Regions from separate parts of the Tumebacillus lipolyticus genome, predicted to be linked through region 2. Evidence: riboswitches for the same ligand, from Rfam matches in the RefSeq annotation. Region 2 holds a riboswitch; each other region holds the start of a gene.
What was found. Region 2 has a riboswitch for cyclic di-AMP ahead of ACFSOY_RS16500 (3D domain-containing protein). Riboswitches for the same ligand answer to the same signal wherever they lie in the genome.
Positions count from the first base shown of each region.

Region 1 (4,208 bases), on a different contig from region 2:
ACGACCATGGCGAAGATGGACCGCCTGCTGGCCGTTGAGCAGATCCTAAACGACTATTTTGCCCTCAAAGGGCTGTAAGCAAAAAGCGTTCCTCCACCGTGAGGAACGCTTTTTGTTAGTCTTTCTTTCGCAAAAAGTTGGGCAGGCTCTGGCGAGCCTCAGCTTTCACGCGGACAAAGGCGATGCGATTGGACAGGCGTCCCAGCAGAAACACCACCGGGATGACGATGAGGTGGAACAACAGAATTCCGCTGATCATCGATCAACTACCTCCTACTCTTCTACTTGCTAGATTGTATGAGCGAGGCGGATCGAGTAGAACAGCAGATTCTGCCAGACAGAAAGCGGGACATCGGCACGAATCTTTTAGCATGTTGAAATCGCTGTAACGTTTTCCAATTTCAGATCGTCTTATCTATTGAGAATCGAAGAGAATGTGGACGAAATGTTGAAAAATGACGAAATTCGTCTCTTTGCGTTTCTTTTTACCCGATAGTAACTTCCGTTATTGCAGAGTTCTCTGGTATAATGAGTACGTTTTAAGGAGCGCCTGTACATTGGCGCTCCTTTCATAGCGAGCGTATCTAATTTCTCAGGAAATAAAAGTGGATTTTTGCGCACACTACCTTCACCAAGATTGTGGCGCAGAGGGAGGCTTACGAACAAAATGCAATCCCCACAAATGCTGACGCTGACTTTGATCGTCTCGTTTGCGCTCGTGTACTTTATGGTGCCTTATCTGCGCAAGCTGGCGTTGAAGACAGGGTTTGTAGACATGCCGAACCCTCGGAAACTGCACAAGGAACCGATTCCGGTGCTCGGCGGTGCGGCGATCTATTTTGGATTTATCATCTCCACATTATTAATTCAACTGTTCTTCGGAGAAGTGGACGACACGTTTTATGGAATCGCGCTGGGCGGCTTGCTTCTGTTTGCGGTCGGTGTGCTCGACGATTATTACAAGACCCGCGGCAAAGACTTTCCGGCGTGGCCGAAACTGTTGACACATATTGCGGCAGCTTTAATCTTGGTCGGATTTGATGTAAAGGTGGAAGCGATCACCATTCCGTGGATCGATCTGCCCTACTATTCTTTTGCTGACCACGGCATGGAATGGATCTCGATCGCTGCGACCGTGCTCTGGGTCGTCGCGCTGACGAACATGCTCAACTTCTTGGACGGCGTGGACGGTCTGGCAGCAGGGATCTCCTCGATCTCGGCGATCACCTTGCTCTTCATCGCGATCCTTTCGGGCAATGGTCCGGTCGCTTTCTATGCGGTGGCGCTGATCGGCGTATCGCTTGCCTTCTTGAAACACAACTTTCACCCGGCTCGGATCTTCATGGGCGATTCGGGGGCGACCTTCCTCGGCTTTGCGCTGGCCGCTCTGGCGGTCGACGGCGCGTTCAAGTCGGCGACGTTCGTCTCGCTGATCGTGCCGGTGCTCGCGCTCGGCGTTCCGATCTTCGACACGATGTTCGTGCTGTTCAGACGGATCAAAGAGCGTCGACCGCTGCATCAGGCTGACAAATCGCACACGCACCACACGCTGATGCGCAGCGGCATGAACCAAGTGCAGACCGTATCGGTCATGTATTTGCTCGGCATCTGTTTCTCGCTTGCCTCGATCGTCGTGCTGCTCGTCAACTACAGATAATGCGTACGGATCGCTCCTTCCTCAGTTTCAGGGAAGGAGCTTTTTTTACAAAAATAGGTCTTGCCAAAGTGCTCGGAGGGCAGTATATTTGATTCAACAACTGAAACATGGCCTAATCTTGGACTTACTTTCAAGAGCGGAGGACCCGATCTTCTGGGGTTAATCTCGCAGTGCGCGAGAGGGATGAGGAACTTCCTTGCCATCCTACCCGTCAGCTAACTTCGTCGGCTAATGCAGGGAGGGTCAGAAGACCTTCTAGTTGGAACGGTCTTTTTGTGTTTCCTTGAAACAGAAGACACCGTTTTAACTGGAGTCTTTCATAAGTTGGTCTCACAGGGAGACATGACGCAAAGCGAGCATTCGCGTGGCGATTTGTAGACCGGTGTAGATTTTGACCTTTGTATTTTCTAACTTACAGGTTGAGATCAGCACCGGTTTTGTTGTGCCATTCTTTGTGCGATTCTCACCGAAAAAGGGGATTGAAGATCAAATGGCACCGAATGCGAAGAACAAGATGGAGTCTGATATCAGCGAGGCGTACATCAAGCTGCAGCGAGAGATCTTAGGCCGGGGACCGCAAGAGACCAAGACCTATATCATTCGCGACATGGTGATCGTTCGGCTGAAAGGGGTGCTGACCCATGAGGAGAAGCATCTCGTCAAGTCGGATCGTGGCAAGCGGCTGGTCAAAGAGATGCGGCAGATTTTGCGGGAGAACTACAGCGAAGAGTCGGAAGCGATCATCTCCAGAATCACAGAATGTCAGGTGATCTCCAGCCATAGCGACATCTCCACGCGAATTGGAGAGCAGGTCGAGATGTACATTTTAGATTGCGATCTGGAAAAAAAGCTGAAATAGCAGATCTGGGCGGGCGTACGGACCCCGAGATCGACGAGGTAGCAGAAGTCTTTTTCACTACAGGGAGACAGAATGCAGGGGAACTGCTGAGCGGTTGCCAGGCGTTACGTAGACCGGTGCAGACTTTGACGAGCGAAACATGGTTCTGATCATTCGAACCTGTTTCAGGCGTTGAAGGGGCACCGGTCTTTTTGTTTCTTGCCGGAGAACCGGCGTGCGAGCCAGCGCGGTTCGGACGACCGGTTCTCCGCAAGCGGCAAGAACGGATGAAGCGACACAAGTCCAAGAACGGATGGAGGAGGAACGTGCATGCTCGATGCGCTGATGATCGGAAGCATAGTGACACTTACGCTGTTGATGTTGTGGTTGCTCCGCTTTGCAAGCAAGGTGAGCGAGGAAGGGAGTGAGGGAAGATGATGTGGTTGTTGGGCGGCATCGTGATTGCCCTGATCTGCTATCTGATCTTCGCCTTGGTACGGCCGGAAAAATTTTGATCGATATCAATAACCTTGATCAACATTTCGGAAAGATTGTGGAGGGATTCTTGTGACGATCGATTTGTTAGCTATCATTTTGACACTGCTCGCTGCACTGTTGCTGGCACGCCCGGTCGGCCGCTACGTTGCCAGCGCCTTCGATACGGAAAAGCGGAGCGGGATCGACAAGCTGTTTGCTCCGATCGAGCGCACCTTGTTTGCGATCGGCGGTGTGCGGATGGAGAACCAGACGTGGAAGCAGTATGCGGGTGCAGTCGTGCTGCTGAACACCGTGATGATCGTGCTGGTCTATCTGGTGTTTCGCTTCCAAGGGTCACTGCCGCTCAACCCCAGTCAGATCGGCAGCATGGAGCCGACGTTAGCTTTTAACACGGCGATCTCGTTCATGACCAACACCAACCTGCAACATTACAGCGGGGAGAGCGGCCTGTCTTATCTGTCCCAGCTGATCGGCATCATCTTCATGATGTTCACCGCGCCGGCGACCGCGCTCGCTGTGGTGATCGCCTGCATGCGCGGGCTTGCCGGAAAGCCGCTCGGCAACTTTTTCGTCGATCTGGTGCGCAGCATCGTCCGCATTCTCTTGCCGATCTCCATCGTGGCCGCGCTGCTCTTCCTCTTGCTCGGCGTTCCGCAGACATTGGAGCAGCCGGTGACCGCGCACACGCTCAGCGGTACTGAACAGCAGATCGCGCGCGGCCCGGTCGCCTCGCTGCTCTCGATCAAAGAGCTCGGCAACAACGGCGGCGGACACTTTGGGGCCAACTCGGCACACCCGTTTGAAAATCCGGGAGCGCTCAGCAACACGATCCAAATGCTATTGATGCTGCTGCTCCCCACCGCGCTTCCGTTCACCTATGGTCGGATGGTGGGCAACCCGAAACAGGGGCGGGTGCTGTTTGTCTCGATGGCGATGATCTTCGTGCTGTTTCTCGGCGTGTCACTGGCCAATGAGTATGCGGGCAACCCCGTTTTGAGCGGGCTTGGCCTGGCCCAAGATCATGGGAGCATGGAGGGCAAGGAGGTTCGCCTGGGGGTGGCGCAATCTGCGCTGTACTCGGTCGTCACCACCGCCTCGGAGACGGGCGGGGTCAACACGATGCACGATACGCTCACACCGCTCAGCGGGATGATCGCGCTGTCGAACATGTTGCTCAACACGGTGTTCGGCGGTGTGGGGGCGGGGATGCTCAAC
Region 1 covers NZ_JBHUIO010000005.1:450,862-455,069, reverse strand. Annotated here, with positions in the region: gene ACFSOY_RS07525 (IreB family regulatory phosphoprotein) at 1-78, shown strand, start outside; gene ACFSOY_RS07520 (hypothetical protein) at 116-259, opposite strand; gene ACFSOY_RS07515 (MraY family glycosyltransferase) at 668-1,657, shown strand; cyclic di-AMP (ydaO/yuaA leader) riboswitch at 1,757-1,903, shown strand; gene ACFSOY_RS07510 (Na-translocating system protein MpsC family protein) at 2,148-2,516, shown strand; gene ACFSOY_RS07505 (potassium-transporting ATPase subunit F) at 2,930-3,010, shown strand; gene kdpA (potassium-transporting ATPase subunit KdpA) at 3,069-4,208, shown strand, end outside.
Region 1: it holds a riboswitch for cyclic di-AMP, as region 2 does, so the genes downstream of both, ACFSOY_RS07510 (Na-translocating system protein MpsC family protein) here and ACFSOY_RS16500 (3D domain-containing protein) in region 2, are expected to answer to the same signal.

Region 2 (4,208 bases):
TGTTCAGGCGCAAAACAGGGCAGCAGCAACAGCGCGATCAGCAGCCAGATCACCCTCATAGGAGCACACCTTGCCGCTTGGCGATCACTTCACGGTATTCGCGTAGTGTCGCTTCGATCATCGCCCGTTTGGAAAAGTGCAGCTCCGCTCGCCGTCTGCCTGCCGCGCCGAGCTGCGCGCGCCGATCTGCATTTTGCAAGAGCGACCGAATCGCATCTGCCAGCTCCTCCGCCGACCGCGGTCGAACCAAAAGCCCCGTCTCGCCGTGCACGACCACCTCGGGCAGGCCACCCACATCGCTTGCGATCACCGGGCAACCTGCCAGCATCGCTTCGATCGGCACGATTCCCAAGCCCTCCGCATAGGACGGTTGGACGACAACATCGACCGCCGAGAACAGCCGACCGGCCTGGGGCACATCGCCGAGAAAGCGCACGCGGGCAAGGCCGATCTTTCCCGCCTGCTGCTGATAGTGGGACAGCATCGGGCCATCTCCGATCAGCACCAGCTCCGCATCGCAGCCGCCGGTGAGCAAGAGGGCAAACGCTTCGATCAGCGTGGCGATCCCCTTCTCCTCGACCATCCTGCCGATCGCGCCGATCACCAACCGGTCTGCTCCTTCGCAGCCGAGAATCTGGCGAGCATGCTCGCGCGACATCATCGGCACAGGGTCGACCCCGTTGTGAATCGTCACCGCACGCCAAGCGGGCCCGCGATGCTGCATTTGCACGTCGCGGGCCAACCGATGCGAGACGGTGATCACTCGGTCCGTCTCCACCGCAAGCAGACGCTCCACCCGATCGAGCACTCGTTTGACCATCCCCCCCTGTGGCAGCACCTGATTGTGCACCGTATAGATGACCGGTGGGCGGATCGAAAGTCGGGACAAGGCGAGCCGACCGACCAACCCCGCTTTCGCTCCGTGCAGATGCACCAGCTGGAAGCTCTGCTCGCGCATCAGTTGAACCAGTTGGCGGATCGCCCGCACATCTTTGCGCAGCTGAACGCCATCGACCAGCTCCAGCGGCAGACAGGGCACACCGCTCAACTCCGCTTCCCTGCGCAGCTCAGGTGGGCAGGCCACCGTCACGCGCACCCCCGCTTCCACGAGGCCTGCGATCAGATCGAGCACGTGCCGACGCATGCCTCCCTGCATCGGACGCAACACCTGTAGCACATGAAACTCTCCCACGCGCACTCACCTCCACTCTTCCTCCCATGCTGTCCAATTTGCACGACAAAAAACCACCTGCCTACGCGGTAGACAGGTGGTCGCTGGTGATCGTTTCAACTATTTGAGCACATACAGCTTTACGTTCTGCATGCCAAACTGATTGAGCTGCGCTTGGGTGCCTTCGATGTAGATGTCGATGCGGTTCCCCTTGATCGCGCCGCCGGTGTCTTCAGCGGTGGCAACAAAGCCGCCAGCCGGAAGCAACGGCGTGTTGTACCCGGTCACATACACTTTCGTGCCGAGCGGGATCACCTTCGGATCGACCGCGATCACGCCCGGGCGAACTTTCGTTCCCGAGTACGTATAGCCGCCCCATTCGGACATCACATTGGCCGGACCGTATGCGGTCGCCGTCATGTTGATCGCCTTGCTGTACGCCATGCCCGCGACGGTCGGAGCGACAGGTTGCGGCTTCGGCTTGGCGACAGGCGCCTGCGCTGCCGGGGTCGGGATCGCCGGCTTCGTGACAGGCTGCACCGTAACTTTCGGCTTGCCGGTCATGCCAGCCGGAATGATGATCGTCTCACCCGCATAGAGCAGATCGCTCTGCATGCTGTTGATCTTTTGGATCTGTTCGACTGTCGTTTCGTATCGTTCGGCAAGATAGCCGAGTTGATCGCCAGTTGTCACTTTGTAAGGAAAGGAAATGTGTAGCTTTTGACCTGCATAGATCAGGTCGGAGTCCAATTGGTTGACCGCTTTCCAAGTCTGAACGGACGTTCCGTATTGGGAAGCCAGCTCGGACAGCGTCTGCCCCTTTTGCACGATCACTCCATCGGTGATCCCGGCCGCTTCCGCCTGCACGACCGTCACGGTCAACATGCTGACAGCGACGAGCGCTGCTGTAGCGAAGCGTTTCAGAGAGTTCACTTTCTTCTTCATCATCTTTCAAACACTCCTTCCATCGCCTGCGGAGTTAGCTGACGGGTTCGGGTGAAGGAAGTTACCCGCTCGCACCGTTGCGAGTTCACCCCAGTTGTGGTTCCTCCGCTCCTCATCAGATTTGAGGATTCGGCCTGTCTTGTGGTCGAGTGCAAGTGTAGCGCAGATGATGCATCCTTTTCACTAGCAGTTTGCTGGAAATAGAATGGAAGAATATGCAGATGTTTGCTCGATCCCGCGCGGGGACAGCGATGCGCGCGACCCAATTTCGCAACAAGAAAAAGTTCCCTTCCGAAGAAGAGAACTTTTTATGCAGGGCAGCCTGTCCAATTTTGCGTTATTTTAACACCTTGATCCACTCGATGTTCGGATCGTCCGGCCCTTGCACTGGAAGGCCCGCCTTCACATTTTCAAGGATGTACTCGATGTTGTCCTGCGTGATCACTTCACCAGGCATGATGATCGGGATGCCGGGCGGATAGACCATGACCGACTCTGCCATGATGCGACCTGCCGCCTCGCGCAGCGGCACCACCTCGGTCCGCTTGTTGTAGAAAGCATCGCGGGGAGACACGGCCAACAGCGGCATCGACGGAATGCGCACCTCTGGGAGCTCTTGCTTTTCTTGCAGCTGGAAGCGTGCGGCGATCTGGCGCAGCGCATCGAGCAGCGCTTCGACCGTCTCTTCCGTATCGCCAAACGTGACGATGCAGAGGATGTTGTACAGGTCTGACATCTCCACCTCGATATTAAAATCGGTGCGGAGAATCTTCTCGATCTCCCAACCTGTGACGCCGAGCTCCTTGACGGTGATGTTCAGCTTCAGCGGGTCGTGGGCGAACGTGGCAGACGTCTGCAAAATCTCTTCGCCGAAGCAGTACATGCCGGGGATCTCTTCATTGATCGTCCGGCGCGCGCCTTGAGCGAGGCGGATCACCTTGTCGATCAGCTCATGTCCGTGCACCGCCATGTTCTTGCGCGCCACATCGAGCGATGCGAGCAACAGATAGGAAGTCGAGGTCGTGTGCAACATCGACAGCACCGCCTGCACGTGCGCCGGCGAGACGAACCCTTCGCGAACGTTCAAGACGGAGCTTTGCGTCATCGATCCACCGAGCTTGTGCACCGAAGTCGCCGCCATGTCTGCGCCCGCCTGCATCGCCGAGAGCGGCAGTTGCTCATGAAACTGGAACAGCACGCCGTGCGCTTCGTCCACGATGACCGGAACGCCGCGCTGATGGCTGAGCTCGACGATCGACTTCAAGTCGCAGGAGATGCCAAAATAGGTCGGATTGATCAGCAGAACGCCTTTCGCATCCGGGTGGGCGTCGAGGGTGACGCGCACCGTGTCGACCGAGATGCCGTGCATGATGCCGATGTTCGAATCCACCTCTGGATGCATGAACACCGGATGTGCGCCGGAGAGGATGATCGCCGCCATGATCGACTTGTGCGCGTTGCGCGGCACGAGGATCTTCTCGCCGGGGCCGACGACCGACATGATCATCGTCATGATCGCACCTGACGTGCCTTGCACAGAGAAAAAGGTGTGGTCAGCGCCAAAGGCCTGGGCTGCCAGCTCTTGCGCTTCTTTGATAATTCCTTTTGGCGAATGCAGATCGTCCAAAGGTGCAATGTTGATCAAATCTATGGACAAAGCGTTCGGGCCAATGAACTCGCTGAATTCGCTCGGCATGCCGAAACCTTTTTTATGTGCGGGAATGTGGAACTGAATCGGGTTCCGGCTCGCGTGCTCGACGAGCTTCGTAAACAGTGGAGTTTTATTTTGCATCGCGATCAATCCCTTTCGTTTAGAAAGATAACGAATGCAATTATAGCACGCTTTTTCTGTGATTGCATTGCCGATTTTGTATAACAATAAATCTTTTTGCATAGCATATGTTCGCAATTCGAAACGTTTGTGACAGATCCGATTCTCAACCTTTCAATCAGGCTGAAACCTGACAAATGAGCGAGCTGTTCAGCTTGGTTTCGATCGACTGCTCGCACCTGCACGATCAAGCTTCCCAACCTGCGCGAACCGCCGTCACAGCGTCAAAACCAACGCAAAAATCAACCGCATGCCCTCGCA
Region 2 covers NZ_JBHUIO010000011.1:60,387-64,594, forward strand. Annotated here, with positions in the region: gene ACFSOY_RS16490 (hypothetical protein) at 1-59, opposite strand, end outside; gene ACFSOY_RS16495 (glycosyltransferase family 4 protein) at 56-1,192, opposite strand; gene ACFSOY_RS16500 (3D domain-containing protein) at 1,292-2,119, opposite strand; cyclic di-AMP (ydaO/yuaA leader) riboswitch at 2,125-2,261, opposite strand; gene ACFSOY_RS16505 (aminotransferase class I/II-fold pyridoxal phosphate-dependent enzyme) at 2,454-3,908, opposite strand.

Region 3 (4,208 bases), on a different contig from region 2:
ACAGCTGAAGCTGTCAAACGGGTTACGTCAGATCCAGACAAGCCGTGGGCGGCGATCGGGCCGAGCTTTGCCCGCTCGATCTATCGGGCCGAGCTGTTGCGAAGCGACATCCAAGACCATGAGAGCAACCGGACGAGGTTTGTGCTTGTCGGCGCGACCGACCTCCCACAGTTACATTCTCCAAACGCCATCGCGGTCAAAACCACTTTGGTGATCGAGCTAGCATCCGATTACCCGGGCGCTTTGTACCAAGTGCTGGCCGCCTTTGCTTGGCGATCGATCAACATGACCAAGATCGAGTCGAGACCCACGAAAAAGCGATTGGGGAGCTACCACTTTATCCTCGACGTAGAGCGGAAGATCGACGATGTATTGTTGTCGGGGGCGATCGCCGAAGTGGAGGCGCTCGGCTGCGATGTTCAGTGCTTTGGTAGCTATCCTGCTTACGTACACCAAGTAGTCAACACCACCACAGATTGAGGAGAGGGATATCATGATCGAATGCAAAAGCATCGAAGAAGTGCGAGACTGCATCAACCGAATCGATGATCAAATCGTGCGTTTGATCGCCGAGCGCAGTCAGTATGTCAGCGAGGCGATCAAGTATAAAAAGTTGCCGCAGGAAGTGAATGTGCCCCGTCGCAACGAGGAGATCATTCAACGAGTGCGTGAACTGTCGAATCACTACGGGCTCGACCCCATCATCGCTGAAGGGGTGTACCGGAGCATGATTCATGAGTTCGTCCAATTTCAAATGAAAGAATTAGAAAAGAGAATCTGATGACCAAAACGCGAGGGGAGCAAGCCGATCCACGCGATTTGGCGAAACGATGCTTAATCATCTTTGCCGAAAACTCTAGAATGAAATGCACTTACAAGTCCCCCATCGGTACGATGAGAAAGTGAAAGCACACATTGCTACCGGTGGGCGATGCGCTCCAATCGTTCGAAACATATTGTTTAAATCTACGGCGGTATCTCGTCCTTAAAAAATGGTCCGAATGATATGGATTCCACACAGACATTTGGATCTTGAGTGGAGGAAAGGGGAATCTGAGCTGTCCACTTGGCACCGGTTCACCATTTCGCTCATCGAGAAGCGCGGACCGATATTGTCCTGATGGTTTGAAAGGCGCCGTGCAAGCAGGCAGACAAGTATCATGCACGTAAAAGAAAGGGGCGATCTCCAAAGGGAGATCGCCCCTTTCTTTCAAAAGCTCCACCAGCTAGGCATAGTCAGCAGAATTGTCCAGAACGTCAGCCAGAGATCGATGCCTTTGGAGTCATGTGCTTTCAACAGGAGTAGAAGGAACGTCTGCAAGCTTATCAAGACTGATAAAATAGGCAGGAAAGCCTGACAGAAAAAAGCAAGCGGTAGAGCGCCAGCAAGCATCGTTTCCCCAACTCGGTGAAATACGATCACCAGTCGAAATGCATAAGCGGCCCTACCCCTCTGCTATGCTATCGATCCCCTGGTGCTGGCATATCGACACCTTTGACATGATGTCGATGACCATCATCCTCCGAAGTATAGAAGTCGTAGTAATGGACATGTCTACCGTTCCCAACTGGGATAGCCGTACTTGAGTACGCGCGGTAGTGGTGGGTGTGACCGTCTTCGAATACCACATATCCCTCAGTGTAGTGAATGTGGCTTCCGTCGGGAGTTGGGATTGCAGGATGAGTCACATCAAGACATTGGTGGACATGCCCGTCAGCTAACCCTGTATAATCCACCGAGCCGTGCGTATGTCCGATCACCCGCCCCCGTACCGCATCATCTTTGCCAATTGACATGGGAGAGGCTCCTTTCCAAATTCATTTCACCTTCATTTTAGAATATGGGCGCTGGCCTCTTTTGGTCCGCAAAGTGGATGCTACTTCCCACGATATCCACCGCCACAAGCTGATGAGGCTTTTGCTTCAATTATCCATTAGCATTTAGGTGAACAAAAAAGTACGCGGACACACATACTCAACGCTTTGCACGCCTCCGAATTCATCCGCGGCAACATATATCGAACCAAATTCCAAAACTAAATGGGAAGCACAACAGGAAACTCAACACACGAAACACGCCGCGTAAAACCGCACCAGAAAACGGCTGCAACTCGAAGTCCTTCCGACCGACAAAACCAAAAACAAACAGCGCGACCCGCTCCAAAATACGCCCTAGATCGTAAGTTCTTTTAGCTAAATGAACTCTGACTGATGAAAAAAATCCAAAAAATGTTTGCCTGCAAGATAATAAACGTGTATAATAACAATGTTGCTTAATTCCCGATAAACCAATTGGGAAGCGGGGGAACCACATTTCCTTTGGGGCGCATCAATGCTTGGCGAAAGCTGAGCTTTTGTAGGGAACCATCTTTCCCGAGCCCGTCAGCTAACCTCGTAAGCGTGGAGATGGGTCAATTGCATGAAGGTTTCACACACATTGACCCGACAAGAAACGATAGGGTCTTTTTGCATACCTTTTTTTAGGCCCTATCGCCTTTGGTAGGGTCTTTTTGCATTTTTTTAATCGCCTAAAGACCCTACCAAGCCTGTTTAGCACTGGGAGGGGTTGTTGAAGTGAACAGAAATGCAGTCGAGTTTCAAAATGTCAGCAAGTCGTATGGAGACAAGGTAGTGATCGACAACTTAAGCCTGTCGATCCCAGAGGGAAACATCGTCGTGCTCGTCGGGCCGTCCGGGTGTGGAAAGACGACGACGATGAAGATGATCAACCGTCTGATCGAGTCGTCATCAGGAGAGGTGCGCGTGTTCGGACAGGACGTTCGGAAGCAAGATCGCGCCGAACTGCGCAGACAGATCGGGTATGTCATTCAGCAGATCGGCCTGTTTCCGCACATGACGATCGCTGAGAACATCTCGTTGGTGCCGCGCTTGACGCAGGGGAGACAGGGTCATGATCTGACCAAGATTGATCAGTTGCTGGAACTGGTCGGGCTTGATGCAGCCTCGTATCGTGACCGTTTCCCGGCAGAGCTGTCCGGAGGGCAGCAACAGCGCGTCGGCGTGGCGCGTGCGCTGATGGCAAATCCGCCGATCATCCTGATGGACGAACCGTTTTCCGCATTGGACCCGATCACGCGAGAGCAGTTGCAAGATGAGCTGATCCGCCTAAACGAAGAGCTGCACAAAACGATCGTGTTTGTCACGCACGACATGGACGAGGCGCTGAAGATCGCCGACCAGATCATCATCATGCAAGGCGGTCAGGTCATCCAGCAGGGCACTCCTGACCAGATTCTCCGCCATCCGGCAGATGATTTTGTGCGCGGCTTCATCGGTGAAAAGCGTCTCGCCTCGAACTTGTCGCTCACCGTGGCCGATGTGATGCTTCTGCAACCGGTCAAGTTGAGCCGGTTCAAAGGTCTCGCCGAAGCGGTGCAGACGATGCAGCGCAAGCGCGTGACGGCGGTGCTCGTCGCCGATCAGGACGGGCGCTACCACGGCATCGCCGACACGAATGACATCTACAAGCGCTATCTAGAGGAGTCGTTGACGCTCGAAGATGTCATGCGCAGCGATGCTCCTACTTTGCGACCGGAGATCGCGCTGTCGGAGGCGATTCCGCTGGTGCAGGACGCTCCGTTCGGACACGTGCCGGTCGTCACCGATGGTGGGAAGCTCGTCGGGCTTGTGACGCGCGCGAGCTTGGTCGATGTGTTGGCCAAACCGTATCTGGAGGAGGTGGTCGCCAGTGGTGAATGAGATTTTGACCACGTTTGCTGATCGTTGGACCGACATTTTAGACGCGAGCTTGCAGCATATGATGCTTTCGCTGATCGCCCTGTTCTGGGCGATTTTGATCGCCGTTCCGCTCGGCGTGCTGTTGACTCGCTACCGCAAGCTGGCTGGCGTCGTGCTCGGCCTCGTCTCGGTGTTGCAGACCATCCCGAGCCTCGCGTTGCTCGGCTTCATGATTCCGATCTTCGGCATCGGCTCGGTGCCTGCGATCATCGCGATGGTCGCGTATGCGCTGCTGCCGATCTTACGCAACACCTACACGGGCATCCTCGATGTCGATGCATCTTTGCTCGAAGCGGGGCGCGGGATGGGCATGACGCGCTTTCAGCTGTTGCGGATGCTCGAACTTCCGCTGGCACGACCGATGATCTTCGCTGGCATTCGCACGGCGACGGTGATGACGATCGGCGTGGCGACGCTCGCGTCGTTTATCGGTGCGGGAGGCTTAGGTG
Region 3 covers NZ_JBHUIO010000005.1:636,049-640,256, reverse strand. Annotated here, with positions in the region: gene pheA (prephenate dehydratase) at 1-480, shown strand, start outside; gene ACFSOY_RS08370 (chorismate mutase) at 494-781, shown strand; gene ACFSOY_RS08365 (YmaF family protein) at 1,462-1,797, opposite strand; cyclic di-AMP (ydaO/yuaA leader) riboswitch at 2,261-2,415, shown strand; gene ACFSOY_RS08360 (betaine/proline/choline family ABC transporter ATP-binding protein) at 2,575-3,720, shown strand; gene ACFSOY_RS08355 (ABC transporter permease) at 3,713-4,208, shown strand, end outside.
Region 3: it holds a riboswitch for cyclic di-AMP, as region 2 does, so the genes downstream of both, ACFSOY_RS08360 (betaine/proline/choline family ABC transporter ATP-binding protein) here and ACFSOY_RS16500 (3D domain-containing protein) in region 2, are expected to answer to the same signal.

Region 4 (4,208 bases), on a different contig from region 2:
GGCAGCTCGAACAGGCAGGTGAAGAGGTGGAGTCGGTGATCTTGATCGATTCGCAGTTGCGAGAAGATAAGTCAGAAATGGATGAGCTCGCCATGTTTGCACACGATCTTGCGAGTCGATACGGCAAACAGATTTCCTCTGAGAAGCTCGCTCAATACAACATGTTACAAACGGAGGGCGAACGCTTGCGATTCCTTCTTGAACAGCTCGCCGAGTTGGAGTTGATCCCAGCCGAATATAAGCTGGAGCAGATCAAACCTTGGATCGCCGTCTTCCGTGCCAACCTTCGCGCCCTGCGCAGGTACAGTCCGAAAGGGTATGACAGACCGGTCATGCTGTTTCGGGCAGACAGTTCTATGAGTCGAGAGCGGCGGGAGCACAACGGGTGGGAAGCAGTTTTGACAAACATCGGAACGGTTGAGGTGCGAGCGACGCACCATTCGATCATTCGCGCTCCTCAGGTGCAGCACATCGCAGAGCTTCTACAGAGGAACAGATCTTAGAGTCGGCGGTGGGAGAACCTGGACATACGGGTACTCCCCTCGTCTGAATACACCTTTTCAAATGGTAGGGTATCGAAAACGCAGAAAGCCTGTCGCTCCTGAAGAGCGACAGGCTTTCTGCTGCTGTCAGACCCGAATGTCGATCATCTGACCGCGCATCGGGTCGAGGGATGCCAGTTGGTTGACGATCTGCAGCTGGGCGGGAGCTTGGGACTGGCCCATGTTCATCGCCTGTTTCAGAGCCCACAGATTGACCGCTTGTGAGACGCTGGAAACTTCCATGCAAAACACCTCCAATGAAATAAGTATAATCGACAGAATCATATGAACTCTAGTCAAAAATCGGTCAAAAAGCGACCGATCGACCAAAAGCAGGATGAAGTCGCTCCGCTGCCGAAAGGAAAAGGGGAGAGGAGTGAAGGAAATGCTGACAGAATTACAGCCTGCGTTGCAAAAGATGATCGATGACGCGAAGGGAACGTACGGGGTGTCGATCTATCATTTCGAATCGCAAAGCGAGTTTCAATCGCAAGCGGATGAGTGGTTTTACGCGGCGAGCATCATCAAAGTACCGATCATGGCGGCCGTATTCGATCAGGTTGCGAAAGGCAAATTCAGCTTTTCCGATACGCTTGCTTTGCGGGCGGAAGACATGGTGCCAGGCTCAGGTCTTTTGCAAAACGTAAGCCCCGGCCTGCAACTGCCGATCTATGATTACACGGTGCTGATGATCATCGACAGCGACAACACGGCGACCAACGTTCTGATCGATCAGATCGGCACGGAGGCGATTCAGGCGGCGATGGCCGAGTGGGGGCTGCAAAACAGCCGCTTTTATAACAAGCTTTCGGTGATTCCGGCAAAGGTTGAACATTACAACACGATCACTCCTCGCGAGATGACCGAGCTGTTGAAGCTGATCGCAACCGGAAAAGTGGTCTCCTGGCGAGCCTGTTCGGAGATGATCAAGATCATGAAGATGCAAAAGCATAACGAAGGTCTGCCCAGCCAACTGCCGACACAGGATGGGCCGATCGGTGAACTACCGCTCTGGGAGTGTGCGCATAAGACCGGCTGGATCAACGGCACCGACCATGATATGGGATTGCTTTATTTCCCGCGCAATACGTTTGCCGTCTCCGTCTTTGGCAAAGAGATCGCCGAGCGCAAAGACGCGCATCAGCTGATGGGGGACATCGGGCGACTGCTCTATGCGGCGACCGCTCGCTGATCGGTGTCAAACAGAGACATGATCACAGTTTTGTCAGAGATGACACTCTTGTTTTTATTGAAATCTGACAATTCGTATGATAGAATTTTTTTTGTTGAGTTTTGGCCGAATCTGAAAAATTTTCAGTACGGGGGATATTTTAGAATTTTGGGGTGAACCGCCATCTGGCGGAGGGTTGCTCTCGACCCGAACCCGTCAACTAACCTCGGAGGCCTTGCGGGAGGTCAATCATTTTATGAAACGTCAGCTGAGAGTTTGCATGCTTGCGATGATCATGATCGCGTCTCCAGTGGCGGCGTCTGCAGTTCAAGCGGCGCCGGATGCGTATGGGGATCATATGCTCGTGATCGGCTCCACCGGTTCGAATGTGACGAAGCTTCAACAGGATCTGCGACTGCTCGGATACTTCTCCTATCCGGAAAACACCGGCTACTATGGGGAGATCACGGCGACTGCAGTCAAGAAATTTCAGGCTGCTCACGGATTGGAGCAAAATGGTAAGGTCGGTGCCACGACCGGTCCGCTGATCGACCAAGCGGCGGCGAAGCTCCGTCCCGCCACCCCTCAGGTGGTCGAGACTGCGATGAAATATGTGGGAGTGCCTTACAAATGGGCGGGCAACACGCCGAGCGGCTTTGACTGCTCTGGATATGTCTCCTATGTGATGGCACAGCAAGGCGTGCATCTGCCGCGCATCTCCACCGATATGTACAAAGGCGGCACGCAGACGACCTCTCCCAAAGCGGGCGATCTGGTCTTTTTCTCCACGTATGGCCCAGGGGCGACTCATGTCGGGATCTATCTCGGCAATGGTCAGTTTATCTCGGCCGACTCGACGTACGGAGTGAAGGTGGACACGCTAAGTGGCGGCTATTGGGGCGCGCGCTATATCGGCGCACGTTCATACCTCTAATCTGATCGATTCCTTTGACAATAAAGTGTGGATTCCTCAAAAATTACCAGAGATGTCGAAAAGGAATTTATCTACTTCTGTCTAATTACATCAATACAACAGTAAAGAAACATACGAAAAAACCTCTGTCCTACCCTCGAGCCGGGAACAGAGGTTTTTTCATTTCTCATGATTCCTCCCATTCGACCAGATGAGGATGCTCGTCTAAGATCGATTCGTACTGTTCCAGCCAGCCGTAGGTGCCATTAGGATCTAAGCGCATGTATGGCGCGCTTACTGATCTGCGATGCGAACGATGTACGACCTTTTTACCGCTATGCGACGTTTGAGCTGGTTTGCTGCGCAGCGTGCGATCTGGTTTTCCAACAGCAGATCGAGCAGGTGAACGCTGCCAGTTAGATCGATGCGACCTACAGGAATCCCTCCTTTGCTCCTAGAGGTTTGATTATGCATATGGAGCGCGAGATCGTCTCTATTCCTGATCGCTTGTCGATCCGTTTGGGCTTGGGAAAAATAATGTAATACATCCTGATGTTTCATGGTACTATTGCCTAAGGCAAAGCGATAGGGAACTGCACGATCACTGTGTTAACAAATTGTTGAAACGTTTCCATCTGTGATATTCTCTACAGATGAAAGGAATGCTAGTACAACCGGATACCTTTTGAGGTGAAAAGAAAATGTTGACTCAATTGATACCCGATCTCTATGTAGAATCGGTTTTCGACATCGATCTCGATCAGCTGGAACAGCGCGGGGTGAAGGCGATCATCACCGACCTTGACAACACGTTGGTTCGCTGGGATGAACCGGATGCCACGCCTAAGCTGATCGAATGGCTCGACCATGTGCGCGATACGCGCGGGATCAAAGTGTGCATCGTTTCGAACAACAAAGATCATCGGGTGGAGCGGTTTTCCAAGCCGTTGAACATCCCCTTTATCGGTCGTGCGCGCAAGCCGAAGCGCGCTCCTTTTCTGCGCGCGCTCGACATGCTGGGCACCCGGCGCGAGGAGACGGTGATGATCGGCGATCAGCTGTTCACCGACGTGCTCGGTGGCAACCGGATGAACATGTATACGATCCTCGTCATGCCGGTGGCAGAGAAAGAGTGGATCGGCACGAAAGTGTTGCGGATGATGGAGCGCATCGCCTTCTCGATCCTGCGCCGCCGCGGAATGATTCCTTGGGAGTGAATGAACAGATGTCCGAGATGGATTTGATTTGTACTGGCTGCGGCATTGGCATCCAGACAGAAGAGAAAGAGCAGCCGGGGTATGCCCCGTTAAACTCGGTGATCGAACGAGAATATCCGGTTTGTCAGCGATGCTATCGGATCAAACATTACAGCGATGTCGCGCCGGTCACGCTCGACAACGCAGGCTTTCAAAAGATTCTTCGCGACATCGGCAAGCGGCCAGCATTGGTCGTGAAAGTGGTCGATCTGTTCGATTTCGCCGGCTCTTGGGTGAAAGAGATCAACAGATATGTGGGCCAAAATCCGATCATCCTCGTCGCCAACAAAGCGGACTTGCTGCCGAAAGTCACCAACTTTGAAAAG
Region 4 covers NZ_JBHUIO010000002.1:1,022,251-1,026,458, reverse strand. Annotated here, with positions in the region: gene ACFSOY_RS04135 (non-ribosomal peptide synthetase) at 1-503, shown strand, start outside; gene ACFSOY_RS04130 (putative motility protein) at 630-785, opposite strand; gene ACFSOY_RS04125 (serine hydrolase) at 928-1,734, shown strand; cyclic di-AMP (ydaO/yuaA leader) riboswitch at 1,828-1,962, shown strand; gene ACFSOY_RS04120 (C40 family peptidase) at 1,970-2,647, shown strand; gene ACFSOY_RS04115 (hypothetical protein) at 2,912-3,046, shown strand; gene ACFSOY_RS04110 (YqeG family HAD IIIA-type phosphatase) at 3,328-3,843, shown strand; gene yqeH (ribosome biogenesis GTPase YqeH) at 3,852-4,208, shown strand, end outside.
Region 4: it holds a riboswitch for cyclic di-AMP, as region 2 does, so the genes downstream of both, ACFSOY_RS04120 (C40 family peptidase) here and ACFSOY_RS16500 (3D domain-containing protein) in region 2, are expected to answer to the same signal.